Regions from separate parts of the Rhodovulum sp. HP10 genome, predicted to be linked through region 1. Evidence: riboswitches for the same ligand, from Rfam matches in the RefSeq annotation. Region 1 holds a riboswitch; each other region holds the start of a gene.
What was found. Region 1 has a riboswitch for cobalamin ahead of ACK8CO_RS06615 (ABC transporter substrate-binding protein). Riboswitches for the same ligand answer to the same signal wherever they lie in the genome.
Positions count from the first base shown of each region.

Region 2: linked by a shared signal. The riboswitch ahead of ACK8CO_RS13390 (TonB-dependent receptor plug domain-containing protein) and the one ahead of ACK8CO_RS06615 (ABC transporter substrate-binding protein) in region 1 are both predicted to bind cobalamin.
Region 3: linked by a shared signal. The riboswitch ahead of ACK8CO_RS04490 (ribonucleoside triphosphate reductase) and the one ahead of ACK8CO_RS06615 (ABC transporter substrate-binding protein) in region 1 are both predicted to bind cobalamin.
Region 4: linked by a shared signal. The riboswitch ahead of ACK8CO_RS17825 (DUF4198 domain-containing protein) and the one ahead of ACK8CO_RS06615 (ABC transporter substrate-binding protein) in region 1 are both predicted to bind cobalamin.

Region 1 is NZ_CP180201.1:1,429,867-1,434,186, forward strand. It holds gene ACK8CO_RS06600 (FecCD family ABC transporter permease) at 1-316, shown strand, start outside; gene ACK8CO_RS06605 (ABC transporter ATP-binding protein) at 313-1,077, shown strand; gene ACK8CO_RS06610 (DMT family transporter) at 1,127-2,035, shown strand; cobalamin riboswitch at 2,435-2,635, shown strand; gene ACK8CO_RS06615 (ABC transporter substrate-binding protein) at 2,783-3,793, shown strand; gene ACK8CO_RS06620 (FecCD family ABC transporter permease) at 3,790-4,320, shown strand, end outside.
Region 2 is NZ_CP180201.1:2,837,156-2,841,475, reverse strand. It holds partial or broken gene ACK8CO_RS13400 (IS5 family transposase) at 1-242, shown strand, start outside; gene ACK8CO_RS13395 (hypothetical protein) at 1,075-1,296, shown strand; cobalamin riboswitch at 2,066-2,267, shown strand; gene ACK8CO_RS13390 (TonB-dependent receptor plug domain-containing protein) at 2,406-4,265, shown strand; gene ACK8CO_RS13385 (ABC transporter substrate-binding protein) at 4,240-4,320, shown strand, end outside.
Region 3 is NZ_CP180201.1:992,202-996,521, reverse strand. It holds gene ACK8CO_RS04495 (anaerobic ribonucleoside-triphosphate reductase activating protein) at 1-398, opposite strand, end outside; partial or broken gene ACK8CO_RS04490 (ribonucleoside triphosphate reductase) at 391-2,601, opposite strand; cobalamin riboswitch at 2,693-2,887, opposite strand; gene dgt (dGTP triphosphohydrolase) at 3,126-4,320, shown strand, end outside.
Region 4 is NZ_CP180201.1:3,803,930-3,808,249, reverse strand. It holds gene cbiQ (cobalt ECF transporter T component CbiQ) at 1-559, opposite strand, end outside; gene ACK8CO_RS17835 (cobalt ABC transporter permease) at 566-1,249, opposite strand; gene cbiM (cobalt transporter CbiM) at 1,246-1,863, opposite strand; gene ACK8CO_RS17825 (DUF4198 domain-containing protein) at 1,874-2,668, opposite strand; cobalamin riboswitch at 2,806-3,019, opposite strand; gene cobO (cob(I)yrinic acid a,c-diamide adenosyltransferase) at 3,124-3,777, shown strand; gene ACK8CO_RS17815 (cobyric acid synthase) at 3,924-4,320, shown strand, end outside.

The DNA of each region.
Region 1 (4,320 bases):
TGGCGTGCCGGTTGCCCGTATCCGGCTGGCGCTGTTCGGCGTGACCGCGCTTCTGACCGCGACGATTGTCAGCATGGTCGGCGCCATCGGCTTCGTCGGTCTGGTCGTGCCGCATGCGGCCCGATATGTTGTCGGGCCCTTGCATATGCGGCTGCTGCCGGCCTGCGCGGTGGTGGGGGCGGTCTTCATGGTGATCGCCGACATCGCCTCGCGCATGATCGCGACACAGCAGACCGTGCCCATCGGGGTCGTGACGGCGCTGGTCGGCGTGCCGTTCTTCGCGATCATTCTTTACCGCGCGAGGCCGCAGGTATGAGCATTCTGGCCGAGAACCTGACCTGGGGCGTGAAGCGCAAGACCATCGTCTCGGACGTTTCGCTGAGGGTCGCCCCGGGCGAGACGCTGGGCCTGATCGGCCCCAACGGATCGGGCAAATCCTCCCTGTTGCGGCTGCTGGCGGGGCTGCGGCGCCCGCTGCGGGGCCGGGTCCGGATCAACGGGCAGGACATCGCCCATGTCTCCCGCAGGGCATTGTCGCGACAGCTGGCCTTTGTCCAGCAAAGTGCTGCCACCGACACCAATGTCACGGTGAGCGATGTCGTGCGGCTCGGGCGGACCCCGCATCGCTCGGCTCTGGCGGGCTGGTCCGAGACCGACGAGGCCGCGGTGACACAGGCGCTGGAACGCGTGGAAATGGCATCGCAGAGGAAACAGGCCTGGCAGACCCTTTCGGGAGGCGAGCGCCAGCGGGTGCATATCGCGCGGGCGCTGGCGCAGACACCGCAGGTGATGTTCCTCGACGAGCCGACGAACCACCTCGACATTCACCACCAGATCGAAATACTGGCCATGGTCCGCGACCTCGATCTGACCAGCGTCATCGCCCTGCATGACCTGAACCTCGCGGCCATGTTCTGCGACCGGATTGCGGTTATCGAAGGAGGGGTCATGCGCGCCTGCGGCACACCGGATGTTGTCCTGACCCAGGACGTCCTGCGCGACGTGTTCAGGGTCACGGCGCATGTCTGCACCTATCAGGATGCGCGTCGGCCGCATATCCGGTTCAGCGCGGAATGAGAAGGTCCGTATGGCGCGCGCCCCGGACCCTGGTCCGGATGATGGCAGAATGACGGACCGGTCGGTCTTCGCCGCACCCCCTCCTGCCGGCCGGAACGAGCGGCTGGGCATCACCTTGCGGGTGCTCTCGACCCTCGCATTTGCCATGATGGGCGTCTGCGTGAAGGCGCTTGGCGACGCCGTCCCGCTGGGACAGGTGGTATTCTTCCGCTCGGCCGTGGCCCTGCTGCCCTTGATCGCCTTCCTGTGGTGGCGCGGAGAGTGGCCCCGCGGGCTGGCGACGTCCCGTCCCATGGGACATATCGGTCGCTGCCTGATGGGCGCGGTCGCGATGTTCACCTCCTTTGCGACGATCCGGCTCCTGCCGCTGGCCGAGGCGACGATGCTGTCCTATCTCGCGCCGGTGATGCTGGCCCTGCTGGGCTGGGCTCTGCTCGGAGAGAGGCCGAGCGCAGGCCGGATCGGCGGTGTCGTGCTCGGCCTTGCCGGAGCGGCGGCCTTCTGCCTGCCCGCCTTTGCCGGGGCCTTGCCCGACAGCGGCGCCCTGGGCGTGGCCCTGGGGCTTTTGACCGCGGCTCTGACGGCCGGTGCGCTGATCCAGGTGCGCCGACTGACACTGCTGGGCGAAGGCGCCGGAGCCATCGCCTTCTGGTTCGCCGTGGTCTCGGCCCTGATCGGCCTTGCGACGCTGCCCTGGGGCTGGGTCTGGCCCGGTCCGGCAACACTCCTGCTGTTGATCGGAACCGGGCTGGCGGGCGGTATCGCCCATATTCTGATGACGCTGTCCTTCAGCCATGCCGATGCCTCGGCACTGGCCCCCTTCGAATATCTTTCGGTTCTGTGGGCCGTGGCGCTGGGTTTTGCCTTTTTCGCCGAACTGCCGGGCCTGGCCTTCCTGCTGGCAGGGCCATTGATTCTGACAGGCGCCTTCGTCGCCCGCCCGGCAAGGCGGCAATAGTCCCCGCGAGCTTTGAAGGGCGGCGCCTGTCCTTCCGCCATCCGGACGCCCCTGCCCGGCTCGCCCCGAGCGCAACAGACCGCGCCGGAATAGCGGTTGCGGGCAAAGCCGATGAGGCAGGTCTTCGACCGCGCCGCGGATGCGGCAATAAAGCCACGGAAAAAGCCGTGGAGCGGTCCGGCGAGGCGGATCCGGGCTCCGGTCGCACCCGCGCGGGGCCGCTCCAGCCCGGCGCCGCTCGCCCCGAGCGCATCAGGCGGCGGGACCGCCAAAGGAAGGGCTTTCGTCGTTTCAGGACAGTGACGCCCCGACAGAACGGACAGGCCGCGAGCTCTCGAGGTAAGGTTTTCCGGAATGACGCCTGCGACCGGCAGGCAGTTGACCCAATAGGGGTTTCATGCTCTGTGCTCGGTCGCCGGTTTCCCGTTTGGGAATGAAAAGGGAATTCGCCGCGGGCCAGATGTCCCGCGAACCGAAACTGCCCCCGCAACTGTAGGCGGCGAGCGGCGGTCCGACAACGCCACTGGGCATCTGCCTGGGAAGGCCGGACCGGCGGACGACCCGTCAGTCAGGAGACCTGCCGGCATGAAACCACCATCAACCGGGCGGGGTTGCCCGGGGAAAGGGATGTTCATGCCCGGATCTTTCGGCCGTGCTCAGCCAGGCGCGTCTTGCGCCAGCCAAAGAACTGACATCCGCCCAGCCCGCAAACCCCGGGGCCCGGAAGCCAATTTCCGGAGAGTTTCCATGAACACCAAGACTGCCTTCCTTTCGGCGGCCCTTATGGTCTGCGCGGGCATGGCCCAGGCCACAGACTATCCCCTGACGCTGGAGAATTGCGGCCAGACCCTGACCTTCGACGCCGCCCCCGCGCGCACCGTCACCGTCGGCCAGGCCACGACCGAGATCCTTTACCTGCTGGGTCTCGCAGAGCGGGTGAAGGGCACCTCGGTCTGGTTCACCGATGTCCTGCCGCAATTCGCCGAGCTGAATGCCGGGATCCCGCGGCTGGCCGACAACGATCCCAGCTTTGAAAGCGTGGTGGCCGCGCGGCCCGATCTGGTTACCGTGCAACATGAATGGCATGTCGGCCCCCAGGGCATCGTCGCCACCCGCGAGATGTTCCATGATGTCGGCGTGCCGACCTACGTTCTGCCCAGCGACTGCGCCAGCAAGGATAACAGCCGCGGCTCTGACGGCACCCGGACCGAGATGTTCTCGACCGCCTCGATCTACCGGTCGATCGAGGAACTGGCGCGGATCTATGGTGTCGAGGATCGCGGCGCCGAGCTGGTCGAAGAGCTGAAGGCACGCGAAGCCGCAGCCATCGAACATGCCCGGGCGCTGGATCTGCCCGAAGGGGTCTCGGCGGTGTTCTGGTACTCCTCCGCCGAAATGGACATCGACCCCTATGTGGCCGGACGGAAGGGCGCGCCAGGCTACATGATGCAGGAGCTCGGGATCGAGAACGTCGTGGCCTCCGACGAGGAATGGCCCACCGTCGGCTGGGAAAGCATCGCCAAGGCCGATCCGACGGTGATCGTACTGGCCGAGATGACCCGCCGCCGTTTCCCCGCCGACGATGTCGAGAAGAAGCTTGAGTTTCTCCGCACCGATCCGGTTGCGAAGGAAATGACGGCGGTCCGGGAAAACCGGATCGTGGTGATGGATCTCCAGGCGATGGAAGCGACCGTGCGGGCGATCTACGGGCTGGAGGAGCTGTCCACGGCGCTGGCCGGATTCGATCTGAGCAAATGAGGTCCGGAGCCCGTCGGGCCCGCTGGCACTGGGGGTGGATCGCCCCCCCGGTGCTGCTGGCCGCGCTGATCGCCGGAACCGCGATCGGCGAGACCCGCATACCCGCCGCGACCGTGTTCCAGGTGCTGGGCAACAAGCTGTTCGGCACCCTCTACCCGGTTGCGCGGATCGACGAGGGCATCGTCTGGAACTACCGCCTCGCCCGCGCGGTGGTGGCGGCAGCCTGCGGGACGGGGCTCGCCCTGTCGGGCGTCGTGCTGCAGGCCCTGCTGAGGAATGCGCTAGCCGATCCCTATCTGCTGGGGATCTCCGCCGGGGCCTCGACCGGCGCGGTTGCGGTCACCGTCGCCGGGCTCGGTGCGGGCGCGCTCTCGCTGTCGACAGGCGCCTTCGCCGGGGCGCTTCTGGCCTTCGTCATGGTCGCGGCCCTGGCGCGGGCAGCGGGCGGCGGCACCGGGCTGCAGGCCGCGGGCGTGATCGTTCTGGCCGGGATTGCGGGGGCACAGCTCTTCAACGCGATGACCGCC
Region 2 (4,320 bases), 1.4 Mb from region 1:
TCACGCCGCATGTCGCGCAGAAGGCGCGGTCCTCCGCCATCGACGGACAGACCACCCGGCACAATGGCTATGCGCTGTCGCAGAAGCACCGGAAGCGGATCGAGGAACTCTTCGGCTGGTCCAAGACGGTGGGAGGCGCGGCGCAGACGGCCTGTCGCGGCGTGGAGCGGGTGCGGTCCCGCTTCATCCTCGCCCTGGCGGCGGCAAATCTTGCCCGGCTGCCGCGAATACTGGCGATTTGAGGGCGGAGCCCCCCGACCAGCATGCCGCGTGGCGGGAAGAAGGCGGAGAGGAGCAGCGCAATGGCAGGAACGGAGGAAGCCGTTCCGACCAATCGACTATTTCAGCACCCTGTTAGGCCTCGCGCCCTTGGTCCGAAGCCGCGATCTGGGAGCTCGTCGCCCCCCATCCGGGCGGATCGAGCCTGCTGCTGCCGACCCGGTTCGACAGGCGCGCCTCCGAAAGCAACCGCAAGCGGGTATTGCACCCGGTACAACGCAGAACCGCCGGGCCTCTCGCGGAGGTCCTGCCGATCGCGCCGACCGCGGCGCGCGGCGCCTCGTCCGGCTGGGCGGCAAGCGGGGCAGAGGCGCTCGGCCCTGCCCTGATGCCGATCCCGCGCGGGATCGGCGGCGGGCCCCTCAGGAGGCGGGACCGATGCGGTTCGACCCAGCCTGGCGTGTCGCTGGTCGCTCCACCGCTGCCCCCGTTTCCGGCCTATCGGTTTGCGCCCCGGACGGTGCCGCCCGCGCCCGGACCAGGTCGATGCAAGCCGCATCCGCCGCCCGCATCCGGGCCGCAACGAGTGCTCGGGCCACGCGCCGCGCCCGACCTGAACGGTCGGCCCCATGGCCCCGGCGGACCCCGCAATTTCGGAGACGCCCTCCACAGATGCCCTTCACCGTTCCCATTCAAGCCATGAAGACGCCAATTCCCGGTTGCCGCGCCATCGCATTCGTCGACCTTCCGACGCGGCTGGGGCCGAGGCCTCGGGCCGAAAAGCCCCAGCCGCGCGCATATTTCTATGCAGTTTATCTCCGCGGCGCCCTGAGTCTGGACGATCAAGCCACCGCCTTGACCGAGGCCTCCGGCATCGGGCAACTGCCCCGCGATGCCACGCCGATGCGCTATGGCGAAATCGAGATTTTCGTGCGGGCGTCCCGCGATCCCGACGAAGCGCTCTGCGCCCTGGTCGGACCGGATACCGGGGTCGAAGCCGCGCTGTCTCAGAGGCGCAAGGCCATCGCCGAGATCGCGACCGCAGCCGCCCGGCACCAGACGCGGCGCAGCGAATAAGGCTGACATCTCCGGTCCCATTCCCCTGAAGGCGCGGAGACCTTCTGCGACAGCTCCGGAACCGGCGGCGTCAAAAGCCAGCCCGATGCCCCGCTGACCGAAATCTCCGGGACGATCCCGCCACGCGAGGTGACGCGCGCCGCTGGCAACGGCCAGAAGAACCGGCGGCTGGTCGTGCGCCGTCATATGCCGCGCATCGGCCGAACCGCCCGATGCGCAGGGCGACCGCGACGCGCCGCCTCTTGCCGCCTTTCAGGACCCGGTCGGCAGCCTTGTCGCCGCCCATCCGCCGGTCGCCACGACACCACCGGCCTTCCTGATCGCCCCGACTGAGACCGTCTGTCCGGTCAGGGCGCTCCGCGCGGCCGCCCGGCGTGACCGGAGCTCTCCCGGACCCGCCACCCCGTCCGACCCCGGCAGGACGGCCGGGGCAGCCCCCGCCGACGACGACCCGCTGGGGGCATGCCGGAGCCCGGACCACCGCCGGGCTCCGGCTGCGCGCCTGACGCATCGTCGACGCGATCGGCAATCCGGACCTCAGCCACAGACTGACCGGCTTCACCACGCCGGGGCAGCCCGCCCTGCCCGCCGCTGCCCAACCGGAGATCGCCTGTGCGATCCTGCGCGCGCCGCCGTCCCTCGCTCTGCTGCCGGTCCGGGTCGCCCATGGCAGCGAGGCCGCGCTGCTGCTGACGCTCGGCACCGAACCGGCCGCAATCGTCGCGGCCTGCCGCCCCGGCGTCCCGCTTGACAGGTCCGGAGGCCCGGATTAACCGAAAACTGTCTTGGTTCGCCCGGCGACGGGCGATGAAAAGGGAACGCGGTGCGGCCATCGTCGGCTCAATTCCGCGGCTGCCCCCGCAACTGTAAGCGGCGAGCGCGGCTGATCGTGCCACTGGGGTCCGCCCCGGGAAGGCCAGCCAAGCGACGACCCGCAAGCCAGGAGACCTGCCAGGACGATCACCCAGCCTGTCCGCGGGGCGCGGCGCAGGCGGCGGTCCATCCGCAGTGGTGACGCATCACCGTCTGCGGGAGGCATGTCTTTCCAAGGACCCCACGAAGGACGGACCGCCCGCCGCGGCGGTTCCCGAGACCGGGACGGAACCGACATGACCAGACCTGCCCTTTGCCTCACGCTCGGCCTCGCCGCGCTGAGTCCCCTGCCCGCCCTTGCCCAGGAAGCCCGGTCCAGCCTGATGCTGGACGAGATCACCGCCAGCGCCAGCCTCACGCCCATCGCCACCAACCGGACCGGCGCGACGGTCGAGACGCTCGAGAGCAGCGAGATCGCCGCAGGCGGTCAGAATCTGGGCCAGACCCTTGCCACCCTGCCGGGCGTGTCGATCACGCAGAATGGCGGGCTCGGGCAGACCGCCACGCTTCGGATTCGCGGGCTTGGAAACGGCTATATCGCGACCCGGATCGACGGGATGGGCTTTGCCGATCCCTCGGGCACCCCCGCCGCGCTCGACTTCGGCACCCTGACCGCCGGACTGCTCTCCAGGATCGAAGTGCTGAAGGGCTCGCAATCCGCGCTTTTCGGCGCGAATGCCATCGCGGGCGTTGTCGACATCACCACATGGAGACCGGAAAAACTGGGCTTTTCGGGGCGCGCCACGGTCGAAACCGGCACCTATGGCAGCTACTCTGCCGGTCTGAGCCTTGGCCAGAAGACCGAACGCGGCGAAATCTCGGCCACGGTCTCGCATGTCGAAACCGACGGCTTCTCGACCCTGTCGGGCAATGACGAAGCGGACGGCTTTGACGAAGATTCGGTCTCGCTCAATGCCGCCTACGATCTGACCGACACCCTTCGGCTGGGCTTCTCGGGATTCTATTCCGACGGAAACTCGGACTATGACAGCGACGTTACCGACACGAACCCGATCACCCGATCGGAGGCGACGCGAAAAGGCCTGCGCGCCTTCGCCCAATTCGCGATCGGAGCGGTCGACAACGAACTGTCGCTGGCGCGCACGCAGACCGAGCGCAGCTACCGTTCGAGTTTCGGGACGTCCCTTTATGATGGCACCAGCCGGGCCGCCAGCTACCTCGGAACGGCCTCTCTGGCGGCCGGGACCGACCTGTCCTTCGGCGCCGACTGGAAGCAGGACGAGGCCACGCTTGACGGCGAGACCTATTCGGTCATCAACCGCGCGCTCTTTGCAGAGCTTCGCCAGGCCGCGACCGACGACATCGATCTGTCGCTTTCGCTGCGCTACGATGATTATTCTAGCTTTGACGATCAGGTGACCGGCCGCGCCGCGCTGGCCTGGCGGCTCCAGCCCGACCTGATCTTCCGCACCTCTCTGGGCACCGGCTATCGCGTCCCCGCGCTTTACGAACTTTACGGCACCATTACCGGCGACACGGTCGGCAACCCGGACCTCAACCCTGAAACCAGCACCAGCTTCGACATCGGGCTTGAAAAACGCCTGTCGGGCGACGGGTTCCTGAAAGCCACCGCCTTCTTTGCGGAAATCGATGACAAGATCGACTATGGCGCGGCCGACCCCGCCATCTGCAGCTATGCCTGGGGCTGCTACCGCCAGCTTGACGGAACCACCCGCAGCCAGGGCCTGGAACTGTCCGGCCGCTACGACATGACCTCTGCGACCGCGCTTTACGGCAGCTACACCTATACCGACGTGCGCTGGAAAGGCGAACGGCTCGACCGCGTCCCGCTCCACGATCTTCTGCTGGGCGTCAGTAGCGAGGTGACGTCGCGGCTCACGGCCGATGTCTCGTACCAATATGTGGCCGGGCGCCTCGACCCTTACGGTTCTCTGCCCGATGCCGGGCTTGCCGCAGCCCAGGTCACCTACGCGCTGGGCAACGCCACAGAGGCCTATGCAAGGGTCGAAAACCTCTTCGACGAGGAGTTCTACTCGGCCGTCGCCTTTGGCGGCACCTATCACTACAACACCACGGGCCGGGCGCTTTATGTGGGTCTGCGTGCCTCCTTCTAGCGCGATCCGGCTCGCCGCGGCCCTCGCCCTTGCCGGGACCGCGGCGCTGGCCGAC
Region 3 (4,320 bases), 440 kb from region 1:
GTGATCCGGTCATAGGCATCGAAGGGGGCCTTCACGTCGAACCCCACCCAGTCGAGCAGCGGCAGCGCCCGGGCGAAGCGCGCGGGATAGGCGCCGCCACTATGGAGCCCGGTGCGAAAGCCCATCGCCCGAAGCTCGGCAAGCACCTCGGGCAGGCCCTTCTGCAACAAGGGTTCCCCGCCCGAGATCACCACCCCGTCAAGCAGCCCCTGCCGGCGGTCGAGAAAGGCCAGGACCGCGTCCCAGCCGATCCGGCCCGGCCCCGCCGCCAGCAGCTCGGTGTTGTGGCAATAACGGCAGGCCCAGGGACAGCCTTGGCAGAAGACCGTCGCCACCAGTTCGCCGGGCCAGTCGACGCTCGAATGCCGGACCAGCCCGGAGATCGCAAGCTCAGCCAAGCCGCGCCTTCGCCTCGTCGAAATAGACCCGTTCGGCGGCCTCGCCCTTCTTGCCGGTGTTGAAGGAGGACATCGGGCGGTGATAGCCCATCACCCGGGTCCAGACCTCGCAGCGGGTGCGCTCTTCGTCCGTCAGGACGATTTCGGCATCCCGGGTCGTCATGTCCTTGTCGATCATGGTCATCGGATCGCTCCTTCAGCTGGCTTTCGCGCGCTTCGCCGCGATCAGCTCGGCGTCGCATTTCGGGCAGAATTCGTGCTCGCCCGCGAGATACCCGTGTTTCGGGCAGATCGAGAAGGTGGGCGTCACGGTGATATAGGGCAGGCGGAAGGACGACAGCGCCCGGCGCACGAGCTTCTTGCAGGCCTCGGCCGACGAGATCCGCTCGCCCATGTAAAGATGCAGGACCGTGCCGCCGGTATAGCGCGCCTGCAACGGCTCCTGATGTTCGAGCGCCTCGAACGGGTCGGCGGTATATCCGACCGGAAGCTGGGTCGAGTTGGTGTAATAGGGCTGATCGTCGGTGCCCGCCTGCAGGATGCCCGGGAAGCGCTTCCGGTCCTCGCGGGCAAAGCGGTAGGTCGTGCCCTCGGCGGGCGTGGCCTCTAGATTGTACATGTGCCCGGTCTCTTCCTGGAACTCGACCATCCGGGCGCGCAGGTGATCCATCAGCCTGAGGGCAAGCGCCTGGCCCGCCTCGGTCGCAATGTCCTCGCGGTCGTCGGTGAAGTTCCGGATCATCTCGTTCACGCCGTTCACGCCCAGCGTCGAGAAGTGGTTCCGGAGCGTGCCGAGGTAGCGCTTGGTATAGGGGAAAAGCCCGGCCTCGATATGATGCTCGATCACCTTGCGCTTGAGCTCCAGGCTGGTGCGGGCGATCCCCGCCAGCCGGTCGAGCGCGGCCAGAAGCCCCGCCTCGTCGCCCTTGTGCAGATGGCCGAGCCGGGCGCAGTTGATGGTGACGACGCCAAGGCTGCCGGTCTGCTCGGCCGAGCCGAACAGACCGTTGCCGCGTTTCAGAAGCTCGGTCAGGTCAAGCTGCAGGCGGCAGCACATCGAGCGCACCATATGCGGCTCGAGCTCCGAATTCACGAAGTTCTGGAAATAGGGCAGCCCGTATTTCGCCGTCATCTCGAACAGATAACCGGCATTCTCGCTGTCCCAGGGGAAATCGGGGGTGATGTTGTAGGTCGGGATCGGGAAGGTGAAGACCCGGCCCCTGGCATCGCCCGCGGTCATCACCTCCATATAGGCGCGGTTGATCATGTCCATCTCGGACTGCAGCTCGCCATAGGTGAACTCCGCCTCGCGCCCGCCGATCACCGGCACCTGATCGCGCAGGTCTTCCGGGCAGGTCCAGTCGAAGGTCAGGTTGGTGAAGGGCGTCTGCGTGCCCCAGCGCGAGGGCACGTTCAGATTGTAGATGAATTCCTGCATCGCCTGCCGGACGGCGGCGAAATCGAGCCCGTCGCGCCGGACATAGGGCGCCAGATAGGTATCGAACGAGCTGAAGGCCTGGGCGCCGGCCCATTCGTTCTGCAACGTGCCGAGGAAGTTCACGATCTGGCCCAGGGCGCTTGTCAGATGCATCGGCGCGGCGGATTCGATGGTGCCGGGCACGCCGTTCAGCCCCTCGCGCAGCAGCGTCCTCAGAGACCAGCCCGCGCAATAGCCCGCGAACATGTCGAGATCGTGGATATGGATGTCGCCCTGGCGATGGGCCTGGCCGACCTCGGGCGGGTAGATATGGCTCAGCCAGTAATTCGCCGTCACCTTGCCCGAGGTGTTCAGGATCATCCCGCCCAACGAATAGCCCTGATTCGCGTTGGCATTCACTCGCCAGTCCGAGCGGTCGAGATATTCGTTGATCGAGCTTTCGACATCGACCAGCACCCGGCGGTCCTCGCGCAGCCGCGCATGCTGGGCGCGATAGACCGCATAGGCGCGCACCGTCGCGATCCGGTTGGCGCCGATCAGCGCCTGTTCGACGGCATCCTGGATCTCCTCGACATCGGGCGCGCCGTCCGCGTGTCGGAAGCTCAGCACCCGCACCACCTGGGCGGTGAGATGCGCGGCCTCCTCGGCGCCGAATTCGCCGGTGGCCTCGCCCGCGCGGGCGATGGCGCGGGCGATCCGGCCGGGGTCGAAGGGAACGATCTGGCCGTCGCGGTTGGCGACGGAACGGGGCGAGGGGGCGGTCATGGCGGTTCGCTTTCGGTTCTGGTCAGGGGCGGCAGGCAGGGAGGCACGCGGACCCGCCGGTCCGACGCACGCACCCGAGCCCACCGCTCGCGGTCGTTCGGTCCGCTCTGGCAGGTCTCCTGACTTCGCGGCTCGGACGCCCTGGCCCTCCTTCCCGGCGTCTTGCGCCAGTGGATCACGGGGCCGCAGCTTGCCGCTGACAGTTGCGGGGGCAGTGCCGGATTCTCACCGGCTTCCCTCTTCGCCCACGGGATGAACCGCGGGAACCAAAGCAACATGATATTGATGCCGATGGGGATATTTTGTCAATATGTAGTGGGTGCGACCTTCGCGCACCCTCGGGTGCCGCCATCGGGCCCTGCCGCCGCGCGCCTATGCCTGCGGCAAGGCGGGAGGCGGAGACGTCTTCCTGCCAGCGCCCGGGCGCCATCACGGGCCAGCCCCGGGGAAGGGGGTAGGCGATCGGCGCTGTCGCCGCAAGCCGAAGCCGCTATGCTGGCGCCGACCGGCCGAAGGGGAAAGCGATGGAATACATGGAATGGCAACGGCTTCTGACCAGAAGCCGGCACGGACAGTCGGAGATCGTGGATGCGCCCGAGCGGCCCGCCTTCCTGGTCGATCTCGACCGGGTGATCTTCTCGCAGCCATTCCGGCGGCTTGCCAACAAGACCCAGGTGCATCCGCTTTACGAGAACGACCACCTGCATCACCGGATGATCCACAGCCTCGAGACCAGCAGCGTGGGCCGCTCGCTGGGGTTCGAGGTCGGGCAGGCGCTGGCCGCGCGGGGCATCCTGTCCGAAGGGGCGGGCCACGAGCTGTCCTATATCCTGCAGGCGGCCTGTGCTGCCCATGATATCGGCAATCCGCCCTTCGGCCATGCCGGCGAGGATGCAATCTCGGAGTGGTTCGCGACCCGGCGCCCCTTCGAGGCCGATCTGAGCCCGGGCCAGCGCCGGGAGTTCGAGCATTTCGAGGGCAATGCCCAGGGCTTCCGGATCCTGACCCGGCTGGAGATGTACCGGCTCGAGGGCGGCATGCGGCTGACCCATGCCGTTCTGGGCGCCTTCACCAAATATCCCTGCCTCGCAAAGGACGGTGCGCTGGGCCGGGACGCGCCCACCATCGGCCTGAAGAAATACGGGGCCTTCGAGGCAGAGGCCGCGCATCTGGCCGGGATGGCCGAAAGCACCGGGTTGATTCCCCGGGATGCCGGCTGGCAACGGCACCCGCTGGCCTTCCTCGTCGAGGCGGCGGACAATATCTGCTACAACATCCTCGATCTCGAGGATGCCTTTACCACCGGCGTCCTGTCCCATGGCGAGGTGCGGCCGCTGCTGGAGGCGCTGATCGGCAAGGAAGTCGCGCCCGTCCCCGGCGGGACGCACGCCGAGCATGTGGGCCATCTGCGCGCCCGGGCCGTCCATGGCGCCATCCGCGCCAGTGTCGCGGCCTTTCTGGACCACCATGACGACATTCTCGCGGGCCGGTTCTCGGCCGAGCTGACCGATGTCTTCGCGCTGAAGGAGGCCTTTGCGGCGATTTCCGATGTCGCGAATGAGCGGATCTTCCCCTCGTCGCGCAAGATGGAGCTGGAAGTGGCGGGGCGCGATCTGATCTTTGCGCTGCTCGACCGCTTCCTTGCGGTGATCGAGGAGCTGGCCCGCCATGGCTGGAATGTCGCGGCGATGGAGGAGGACAAACCCTATCTGCGCAAGC
Region 4 (4,320 bases), 1.7 Mb from region 1:
TATGCCAGGAGGTGCCGGGCCGGAAGCCCCGGACCTTCATCGCCCGGCGCAGCCGCAGGTATTCGGCGCGCAGCACCTCGATATAGCGGATGGTGAACAGAAGCAGATGCACCAGCCGCTCGGGCGTGCCGAGACGGTGAAGCGCCTGACCCATCGTCACCGGCTCGAGCGTGCCGACCAGCGACAGGAGCGCCAGCACCACCGCATTGGCGGTCAGCAGGATGCGGGCGGCATGCAGGAGCCCCTCGCGCGAGGCCTCGACCCCCCAGAGCGCCATGACCGGCGTTCCGGGCGTAGTGAAGGGCAGCATCGCCACCAGCAGGAAGATGAAGCCGTCCATCGCCGCCATCCGCCGCAGCGTCCGGCCCGCCGCCCGGCCCGACAGCGCCATCAGCCCCAGCGCCAGAAGAAGCGCTGCCAGCAGCACCGGCAGGAATGAGGCGCCGACCGTGACGCAGGCGAAGGCCCCCGCCCCAATCAGCCGCGTGCGCGGATCGAGCCCGTCAAGACGCGAGACGGCACCGGGCGCCGCCCGGTCGGCGGTGAGGATGTCGGACACCGGGGGTCAGCCCTTCATCCGGCGCCGCGCGGCGACATAGAAGCAAAGCCCGAAAATCCCGGCGATATAGCCGATGCCGCCAAGGATCGTCTGCAGGTCGTTCTTCTCGCGATAGGCGGCGATCTCGCGGCGCAGCGGCCGCAGCTCGTCGCGCAGCATCTTCGCGATCTCGGCCTTGTCGGCCTCGCTCAGCCCCGGCGCGGCGATCAGCGCGGCCGCCGAAGGCCCGGCGGGCGCCTGGGCGGGGACTGCCTCCAGCGGGAAGGTCGAGGGGTTGCGCCCGTCCGAAACCGGGGCCGCGTCCCCTGCCCCGGCTTCAGGGGCGGTTTCAGCGGCAGCTTCGGCGGCAGCCCGAGCGGCGGGGCTGTCGAGGATCGCCGCGACCTCCTCGGCGCTCATGGTGAATTCGGCGACATGGCCCGCGCCCAGATCGGCGCGGAAGACATGGGCCACGGCGCGCGTCGGGCGGAAGGTGAACAGCCCGTCGGCACCGGTCATCGCCTCGCCGAGGCGGTTGCCCTCGGGATCGAACACCCCGACCGGGGCATCGACGGCCATGTCGCCATTGGAAAAGCCGACCTCGCCCTCGATCAGGGCTCCGCTGGGATAGGCGGCGGCGATCACCTTGTGCGCGAGCGCGGGCATGGGCGCCAGAACAAGCGCCAGGGTCAGGAAAATCGGGCGGATCATCGGGCGGGTCCTTGCAGGCTGAGAAAGAGATCGGGCTTGACCTGGATGGCCAGGTAGACGGCTGCGGCACTCAGCAGGCCCTCGATCGCCATCACCGGAACATGGGCGAGAAAGACCAGCTTGGCCGCCGGAAGAAAGGCCGCACCGCTGAGCGCGAGGGCGACACCGACAAGCGCGGCGGTCAGCGCGATGGCCAGCGCGCCGCCGATACCGCCCCAGATCGCGGCGGTCCGCGGACTGCCGGACGCGATCCCGCGCCGGCAGAGGTAATGCACGATCACCGCGGGCAGCGCGATGTTCAGGGTATTGACACCCAGCACCGTCAGTCCGCCGAAACCGAAGAAGACCGCCTGGAGCAGCAGCCCCACGAACAGCGCGGGAAAGGCGGCCCAGCCGAGCACCAGCCCGGCCAGACCGTTCAGGATCAGGTGCACCGAGGACGGGCCGATCGGCACATGGATCAGCGAGGCCACGAAGAAGCTGGCCGAGAGCATCCCGGCGGCGGGGATCTTCTCGAGCGTCAGATCGCGCAACCCGCGGGCGACGCCTCCGGCCGCCAGCACCGCACCGCCGATCACCACGGGCGCCGCCAGCGCCCCGTCCACGATATGCATGGCCCCGCCCCTATTTCAGATCGAAGGCGCGGATCCAGAGGACCGCATCCTGGCTGAGTTCCTTGCCCTCATGTTCGGTATCGGGCCCGACCCCCAGCGCGGCAAAGCCCCAATAGCCCGCCTTCGGCACGCCGAAGGTGAAATAGCCGTTCTCGTCCGTCACCGCGACAACCGCGCCGCCCGGCAACGGCCCCGCCGTCGCGGGCTTGGGCGCGCCCGTCGCCATGTCGGGCTCGGCCGCCATGTATTCGATCTCGATCTCGGCACCCGCGACCGGAGCGCCCTCGGACAGCACCCGCCCGGTGAAGGTCGAGCCCGCGATCACGTTATAGGGTTTGACCAGCGGCAGGATCTCGGCCTTGAGCCCCTGCGGGCCGTCCCAGTCGGTGGGCATCTGGCCGCGGTTGACGTAGGTCTTGGTGATCTGCTGGATGTAGATATCCTCGGAGTCCTCGTAATAGGGCGCGGGCACCGTCACCAGGACGTAATCGCCCATCCGCTTGACCGGCAGGCTGCCATCCCATGCCACAGCCTCGTTCAGCGGACCGCGAAAGACAGTCTGGCTGAGTGTCGGCTTGAGGTCGATCCGCTCGCCGCGATGGATGGCGTAGAATTCCAGCGGCTCGCCCATATCCATGACCGGCCCGCTTTCCTGCGGATGCCAGAAGATCAGCTTGACCGGCACATCGCCGGGCGCGTCGATGAGGCTTTGCTCGGTATAGGCCAGCTGGAAATGCGCCGCCGCGACCCCGGGAACGAGGGTCAGTGCCAGCGCGGCGGTTACGAGATTGCCGTGGAAGATCAAGGTCGTTGCCTTTCAACATGAGCGGCCGGACAGGCCGCGGGAGAAAGGACGAACGGGATGAGAGGCTCGGAGCGGCCGGGACGCGGCCGAACCGGGCCAGACGCGCACCCCGGCGTCCGGTGGAAACCGCCTCCCTTGCGGGGATACGGGCGGCCGGCAGGTCTCCTGGCTTGCGGGTCTCAGCTTGGCTGGCCTTCCCGGGGGCCTCCCCAGTGGCATTCTCAGCCGTGCTCGCCGCTTACAGTTGCGGGGGCAGCCGCGGAATTGCCCGTCCCGTCGGACGGGCGCACCGCGTTCCCTTTTCACGTCCGGACCCTCGGGCCCGGGCGAACCGGTCACGCATCCGTCATTGCAAGCAGCTCGGGACTTGTCAATCGGCACAACCGCCGCGCGGCCCGGGTTTGACGCGGCCGCCCCGCCCGCTAAGCTGTCCCCGACACGCGCAAGGAGCCCCCATGACCGACGAGACCGCCGCCGCGACCGATACCGCCCCCACCAATACCGCAGCCGACGACGCCCGCCATGCCAGCAAGATGGCCAAGAAGAAGGCCGCGCGCGACAAGATCATGGCCGGGAAATCCGGCGAGAAGGGGCTGATCCTGGTGCATACCGGCACCGGCAAGGGCAAGTCCTCCTCGGGCTTCGGGATGATCCTGCGCTGCATCGCCCATCAGATGCCCTGTGCCGTGGTCCAGTTCGTCAAGGGTGCCTGGGATACCGGCGAGCGGCGGCTTCTGACCTCGCATTTCGGCGATCTCTGCCAGTTCCATGCCATGGGCGAGGGCTTCACCTGGGAAACCCAGGACCGCGCCCGCGACATCGCCGCGGCCGAAAAGGGCTGGGAAAAGGCCAGGGAGTTGATCCGCGACCCCGAAATCCGCATGGTGCTGCTCGACGAGATCAACATCGCGCTGCGCTACGGCTATCTCGACCCGGCCGAGGTGGTGGCCTTCCTGCAGGCCGAGAAGCCGCCGCTGTCGCATGTCGTCCTGACCGGGCGGAACGCCCCCGAAGAGCTGATCGAGGCGGCCGATCTGGTGACCGAGATGACGCTGGTCAAGCACCCGTTCCGCTCGGGCATAAAGGGCCAGCCGGGCGTCGAGTTCTGAGCCGCGCTTGACATCCGCAGGGCCCCGTCCGACACCCCCTGCCGAATGTCGCAGGAGCCGCCATGACCCTTGACCGGACCCGGAGCCGCTATCCCGACCTGCCCCCCGGCGATGCGGCCCCGCCGATGCCCGAAATCTCGGTACCGATGCTCGACCCGGTGCCGCCGCGCCGCGCGAAGGCCCTGATGCTGCAGGGCACGAGTTCGGATGTCGGCAAGAGCCTCCTTGTCGCGGGGCTCGCCCGCGCCTATGCGCGGCGCGGCCTGAAGGTCGCGCCCTTCAAGGCGCAGAACATGTCGAACAATGCCGCCGTCGCCGCCGACAGCGACCTGCCTCCCGGCCCCGACGGCACCGCCCCCAGGGGCGAGATCGGCCGCGCCCAGGCGCTGCAGGCGCAGGCCGCGGGGCTGCCCCCCTCGATCCACATGAACCCGGTGCTGCTGAAGCCGCAGGCCATGGTCGGCTCGCAGGTGGTGCTGCGGGGCCGTCCGCTGGGCAACTGGCCCGCGCGGCATTACCACAAGCTCAAGCCCAAGCTCCTGC